Regions from separate parts of the Herbaspirillum sp. NPDC101396 genome, predicted to be linked through region 3. Evidence: predicted binding sites of a transcription regulator. Region 3 holds the regulator's gene; each other region holds the start of a gene.
The links. The regulator sigma-54, encoded in region 3, starts transcription at its own class of promoters, with help from an activator protein. The targets are predictions, from matches to a motif close to TGGCANGNAANCTGCTTT.
Positions count from the first base shown of each region.

Region 1: the regulator sigma-54 is predicted to act here: its motif matches at 1,461-1,478, upstream of ACIROY_RS21470 (TorF family putative porin).
Region 2: the regulator sigma-54 is predicted to act here: its motif matches at 1,148-1,165, upstream of ACIROY_RS07655 (ammonium transporter).

Region 1 is NZ_JBIWNT010000006.1:321,619-323,888, reverse strand. Features, by position in the region: gene ACIROY_RS21480 (ammonium transporter) at 1-242, opposite strand, end outside; gene ACIROY_RS21475 (P-II family nitrogen regulator) at 255-593, opposite strand; gene ACIROY_RS21470 (TorF family putative porin) at 605-1,405, opposite strand; gene ACIROY_RS21465 (accessory factor UbiK family protein) at 1,946-2,188, shown strand; gene ACIROY_RS21460 (YifB family Mg chelatase-like AAA ATPase) at 2,199-2,270, shown strand, end outside.
Region 2 is NZ_JBIWNT010000002.1:569,146-571,415, reverse strand. Features, by position in the region: gene ACIROY_RS07660 (alkaline phosphatase D family protein) at 1-829, opposite strand, end outside; gene ACIROY_RS07655 (ammonium transporter) at 1,214-2,270, shown strand, end outside.
Region 3 is NZ_JBIWNT010000005.1:86,203-88,472, reverse strand. Features, by position in the region: gene hpf (ribosome hibernation-promoting factor, HPF/YfiA family) at 36-389, opposite strand; gene ACIROY_RS17790 (RNA polymerase factor sigma-54) at 513-1,994, opposite strand; gene lptB (LPS export ABC transporter ATP-binding protein) at 2,028-2,270, opposite strand, start outside.

The sequences.
Region 1 (2,270 bases), on a different contig from region 3:
GGTGCAGCTGCGGCAGCAGCCGGGGCTGCAGCGGCGGCAGGAGCAGCAGCGGCGGCAGCCGGAGCTGCTGCAGGTGCTTCGGCTTTCGGTGCGTCAGCCTTCGGCGCTTCCGCCGCAGGAGCAGCTGCAGCTGCAGCTTCCGGCTTCGGTGCGTCTTGCGCCTGGACCGGTGCGGCGAAACTTACCGCCAACAACAAGGTGCCAATTGCAAGCGCACTTGAAAACATTTTTTTAATACTCATTACTGTTCCCCCTTAAAGAGCGTCTTTGCCGGTTTCGCCGGTACGGATGCGGATAACGTCCAGCAGATCCTGTACGAAGATCTTGCCGTCGCCGATTTTGCCTGTGCGTGCTGCAGCCTCGATCGCTTCCAGCGCGCGCTCAACGATGGAATCGTCGACTGCGGCTTCGATCTTGGTCTTCGGCAGGAAATCCACAACATATTCCGCACCGCGATACAGCTCGGTGTGGCCTTTTTGGCGGCCGAAACCCTTGACTTCCGTCACGGTAATGCCTTGCACGCCGATTGCCGACAAGGCTTCACGCACCTCGTCGAGCTTGAATGGTTTGATGATCGCTGTAATCAGTTTCATACCGACCTCAATTAGAAAGTTTTGCTGAGGGAAACGACGAAGCCGCTCTTGCCGACATTCTTGGAACCATCGGAAACAGGGGTTGTTTGCACGCCATCCTTCAAATTGGTGCCCAGATACGCAACGCCCAAGGTAACACCGGCCAGTTCGTCAAACGACTTGCTCAGACCGATTTTCCAGTCGGTGTAGCTGTATTGGTCATTGGAGACGCCGTTGTTGCTGCCCTTGACGTTCTGACGACCGACATGCAGACCGAGGATCACGCCATACCAAGTGTCGATGTTGGCGCCCAGATCGAAGTACTGGCTGTACTTGCTGCTAACGTTGCCGAACAGATTGGTCAGCGATTGCGAGTACTTGAAGTACGCTGGACCGTAGCCCACCTGGCCGTAAAGTTCGAATGTATTGGCGTTCTTGGCGCCGCTGTTGGACAGCGTGTTGCCTGGGTAGTAGTAGTACAGACCGCCGACGTCATAAGTGAAGCCACCGCCGATATCGCCGCGTTTGCCGCCGTAGATATCCCACTCGACATTGCCTTTGGTGTTAGTGCCGGTCAGCGTGCCTGCATCCTTGATCCATTTGATGTTGGTCAGCCATGTGCCGAGATACAGACCGGTTGGATTGTGCGTGTAATCAGCTCCAACTTGCAAAGCCGGGTCGAAGCGCGTCTGAGTCAGGCCGCGATAGCGGTAGTCGTTGACGACGGCAGCATTGAAGGTAACTTCATTGTCTGGCTTAGGTGCGTCTTCCGCATGGGCGAAGCTGGCGACTAACGATGCTGCGACTGCTGTTGCAAGAATCAATTTTTTCATGGCGTCCCTCTAGGTTTCTGTTAAACAACAAATTGTTCATTTCTGCACAACTTGTATAGCAGGAGCCATGCCAACCCTTTTTTGGCGGTTTGCGTTACTTTTTTTAGCGCAAATCAACATTCCAATTAGGCATTTTTTCTTTTTTTCCCAAAAACAGTGCATTAGAGTGAAACACAAACCTTGGCGCACAACAATAGTGCGCAACAATTTCAACATAACATTTTCCACTGGGAAATTTTTGTTTTTTATGGTGCATGGCTGGGCGCGGTTTTGCCACCCAGTTGAGCACGCAAGAAACTGTTGCAAAAATGCAATGCCCTGCAACGATCTTACGCGGGATTTTCGGTGGTCGCCTTCTTATATTTGGACAGGCCGTCAACCCTTCGCAGGACCGGTGATGAACGTTTCCGCGCGACGCGATTCTGACAGGTAACGCCATCACGCCGATCACATGGCCGCCTTTTGCGCCGCTTTGTTTTCCCGCAGGACAACGAAAGCGCTACACTTGTCGGATCGTCACTACTAATAAAAGGAAGCATCATGGATAAGCCACAATTCTTCGAAGATATTCAATCCAAAATCAACAAGGCTATCGAGAACTCTCCGGCCAAGGATATCGAAAAGAACGTCAAGGCCATGCTGAGCCAGGGTTTCTCCAAACTGGACCTGGTCACCCGCGAAGAATTCGACATCCAGGCGCAGGTGCTGGCCAAGACCCGCGCCAAGTTGGAAGAGCTGGAAGCCCGCGTGGCCGAACTCGAAGCGCGCCAGAAAGCCTCCTGATCCGGTCACGATGAGCCTTGCTGTATTGAAGAGCCGTGCGCTGGCGGGCATGCATGCGCCGCAAGTCACGGTGGAAGTACAC
Region 2 (2,270 bases), on a different contig from region 3:
CCCACTGCACCAGGAACGGCACCTCGGCCATGAAGCGCTTCTTGTTGGCGTCCATCAGGTTGTAGGCAAAATTGCCCCGATAGTCGTCGAGCGTCTGCGCGACCTTGGACTTGGCCGGCGTCACCAGATTGCGCCAGATGCTGCCGTCATCGAGCTTCACTTCGGCCTGGATCGGACCGTCGGCATAAATCTGGTCGCCCGAATGGATGAAGAAATCCGGCTTGAAGCGGCGCATGGTTTCATACACGCGATAGCCGCCCCAGGCTTCGTTGATGCCCCAGCCCTGCCCGGCCTCGTCGCCGGAAAACGCGAAGCTGATGTCACGCTCACCGCCGCCGGGAATGATCAGGCTGCCGGTCACCGGCGCACTCCATGCCGACTCATGCTGCAAGTCATGAAAGCGCAGGCGGTAATACAGCCGCTGCGACACCGGCAAGCCGCGCAGATCCACACGCGCGGTGTAATCGTTGCGCGCCAGCGCGGCGGGACCGGCAACCGTGACCGTGTTCTTGAAATTCTCATGGACCGAATACTCCACCACCACGCGCGCCGCGCGATCGGTGCGGCTCCACAGCATCGCCGCATCGCGCGTGATGTCGCCGCTCATGGCGCCGCTGTCGACCTGCGGGCGCAAGCGTTCCGAGGTCACAACGGCAGGCGCCTGCTGGGCGAATGCGGACGTCAGCGAACCTGCGCTCAACAGCGCGCCGGCGCCGAGCGCCGCATCACGCAGAAAATCGCGGCGTGAAGGCGGAGACAAAGGTGCGGACGGGGACGAAGGCAATGATGGTGAAGACGGCGAAGAGGAAGATGCTGCATCGTCGGACATGGCGGACTCCTTGGCTGATCATATGGAAAATTGCAATGTAGCAATGCAATGTGACCGTTCCATGAACAAATGCCGACCTGTGCAGACCCGGGATCACTCGTATTGAGATTCTCGATGTTGCTCCACCCAAACCCTGAATGACTTCCGTTCCCTGCCAATAAACCTGGCGAGACGCCAACAGTTGCGCAAGCGGCTCGTTTTTGACGACGCACCAAGCGGACGCATCATTTCGCACGATTTACGTGCGATTTCCACGCGGCTCCAGGAACCTCAAAAAAATCCCTTTTAAATTCAGTCGCTTAATAATTTGCACCGAAATGGAATGAAATTTGCTTAATAGAGTGCTTTTAAAATATTTTTGCACAATTATTGGGAGATTTTTCTGTGGATGATCACAAAAATGGTGCCGATGCGCTCTTCATTTTGCTCGGCGCGATCATGATTCTGGCGATGCATGCCGGCTTTGCCTTTTTGGAACTGGGCACCGTGCGACGCAAGAACCAGGTCAACGCGCTGGTCAAAATCCTCGCAGACTTCGCGGTATCGACCATTACCTACTTTTTCGTCGGCTATTACGTTGCCTACGGCGTCAGCTTTTTCAGCGGCGCCGAAGTCCTGTCGGCGCGCAGCGGCTTTGAACTGGTGAAGTTTTTCTTCCTGCTGACGTTTGCAGCCGCCATCCCGGCGATCATCTCCGGCGGCATTGCCGAGCGCTCCAAATTCTATCCACAACTGATCGCCACCGCAGTGCTGGTCGGCCTGGTGTATCCGTTCTTCGAAGGCATCGCCTGGAACCAGCACTTCGGCGTGCAAGCCTGGATCAAGAACGCATTCGGCGCCGAGTTCCACGATTTCGCCGGCTCCATCGTGGTCCACGCCGTCGGCGGCTGGATCGCGCTGCCTGCAGTGTTGTTGCTGGGCGCGCGACGCGGACGCTACACCAAGGACGGCAATATCGCCGCGCACCCGCCGTCGAACATCCCCTTCCTCGCACTGGGCGCCTGGATCCTCACGGTAGGCTGGTTCGGCTTCAACGTCATGAGCGCGCAAACCCTCGACAAGATGAATGGCCTGGTCGCGCTCAATTCGCTCATGGCGATGGCCGGCGGCACACTGGTGGCGCTGGTGATGGGCAAGAACGATCCGGGCTTCGTCTACAACGGTCCGCTGGCCGGATTGGTGGCGGTATGCGCAGGCTCCGACCTGATGCATCCGCTGGGCGCGCTGGTCACCGGCGGCATCGCCGGCGCGATCTTCGTCTGGATGTTCACCCGCACGCAAAACAAATGGAAGATCGACGACGTGCTCGGCGTGTGGCCGCTGCACGGCCTGTGCGGCGCCTGGGGCGGACTGGCGGCCGGCATCTTCGGCGCCAAGGCGCTGGGCGGCCTGGGCGACGTGTCCTTCATGGCGCAACTGTGCGGCTCGCTGCTCGGCATCG
Region 3 (2,270 bases):
TTTGGTGCCGGTCCAGTCCGCCGGCTAGTTGGCTATCACGAGGCAGCTGCGGGCAACGGTTCTTCCGGCAGGCGTTTTGCCATCGAGTGATGGTTTTGCACGCGGTCCTTGTGCTTGATCACCTGGCGATCCAGTTTGTCGATCAGCATGTCAATGGCGGCGTACAGGTCGTGTGCAATGCTCTCGGCATGCAGGTCTTTCCCCTTGATATGAACGTTTATTTCTGCCTTCTGGCGTTTTTCTTTTTCGGTCAGCTTGTCTACGCTGAGAATGACACTGATGTCGATCACATGGTCAAAGTGGCGCTTGATGCGCGTCAGCTTGTTTTGCACGTACTCGCGGATGGCGGGGGTCAAATCGAGATGATGGCCACTAATGGTCAGATTCATACAGCACTCCTATCGTGAGATTGCTGGAGGTTCTTACGCATTGTCCGGTTGCTTGCAGGCAGCACCAGAACAAAACACCCGAACTCAACAGAACACAGCAACGATGCTTTGCTACAGAAAAACTTACAGAGATTTGCGGAGATTCACCGGCGGAATTTTGAGCACTTCGCGGTATTTCGCGACGGTCCGTCGCGCCACCACCATGCCCTGTTCCGCCAACATATCTGCAATCTTGCTATCAGAGAGTGGGTTCTTAGGGTCTTCTGCTCCTATCAGTTGTTTGATGAGAGCCCGTATCGCAGTGGAGGAAGCTTCACCTCCGGTTTCTGTTGCGACGTGGCTGCCGAAGAAGTATTTCAACTCAAACATGCCATGCGGGGTCAGCATGTACTTCTGAGTCGTTACACGAGAAATAGTGCTCTCGTGTAGACCCAGTGTATCAGCTATTTCGCGCAACACAAGGGGTCTCATGGCAACGGCGCCATGTGAAAAAAAGTTGCGTTGCCTCTCAACAATTGCCTGGGCGACACGCAAAATTGTGTCGAAGCGCTGACGCATATTTTTGATCAGCCACTTGGCTTCCTGCAGCTGCGAACCGAGCGAGCCGTCGCCCTTGGCTTGCTTGAGTGCGTTGGCGTACATGGCGTTGACGCGCAGCCGCGGCATCACGTCGTGGTTGAGCAAAACCTGCCAGCCGTCCTTGGACGCTTTGACAATCACGTCGGGCACCACGTAGTCGGATCGGCCCGATGCAAACATGGCGCCGGGATGCGGATGGCACTGGCGAATCACGGCTTGCGCCTCGCGCAGGTCTTCATCGTCGCAACCGAGCGCTTTCTTGATTTTATTGAAATCACGCTGGGCGAACAGCGCCAGGTAATCTTCAACGATGGTCAGCGCCAGCCGGCGTGTGACAAAGGCAACTTTCGGCAAGCGCCGGACCTGCAGCGCCAGGCATTCGGAGGCGCTGCGCGCGCCGACGCCGGCCGGCTCGAAGCTCTGCAGCAGCTTCAGTGCAATGGTCAGTTCGTCAAGTTCGATTTCCAGTTCTTCGGGCAGGCGCGCATGGATTTCTTCCAGCGATTCTTCGAGATAGCCGTGGTCGTCAATCGCGTCGACGATCAGTTCGATCAGCGCACGGTCGCGCAAGCTGCGCACGGTCAGGCGGGTCTGCTCCTGCAGGTGTTCGCGCAGCGTGACGTCGTGGGCTTCGAGTTGCGGACGCGAGTCTTCGTCGTCGGGTGTCTTGCCGGTGCGGGCGACGTCGTCGAAGCTCCAGTCGGCATCGCCGCTCGCATGCTCGTCGCCGCTTGCACTGTCCTGCGGATCGCCGGCTTCGCCTTCCGCGGGTGCAGCGCTGGCGGCGCTGTTTTCGACCGGCTCCGCCTGCGCCGAAGACGGGCTGCTGAGGGCGCCGTCGGCAAGCAGCCGCACGGAATTGTCGAGCGCATCGTCGAGGCGTTCCAGCAGCGGATTGTCCGACAGGATCTGTTCCAGTTCCTGGTGCAGTTCCAGCGTCGACAGCTGCAGCAAACGGATCGACTGCTGCAACTGCGGCGTCAATGCCAGATGCTGAGAGGTGCGAAGCTGGAGGGATTGTTTCATTCAGTTTTCAGTTGGCAGCGTATTGCCTGCGGATTACATGCGGAAGTGTTCGCCCAGATACACGCGGCGGACGGACTCATCGGCGATGATGTCGTCAGGGCTGCCGCTGGCCAGCACGGTGCCCTGGTTGATGATGTAGGCGCGATCGCAAATGCCCAGCGTCTCGCGCACGTTGTGGTCGGTGATGAGCACGCCGATGCCGCGTTCCTTGAGGAAGCGCACGATGCGCTGGATCTCGATCACGGCGATCGGATCGATACCGGCGAATGGTTCGTC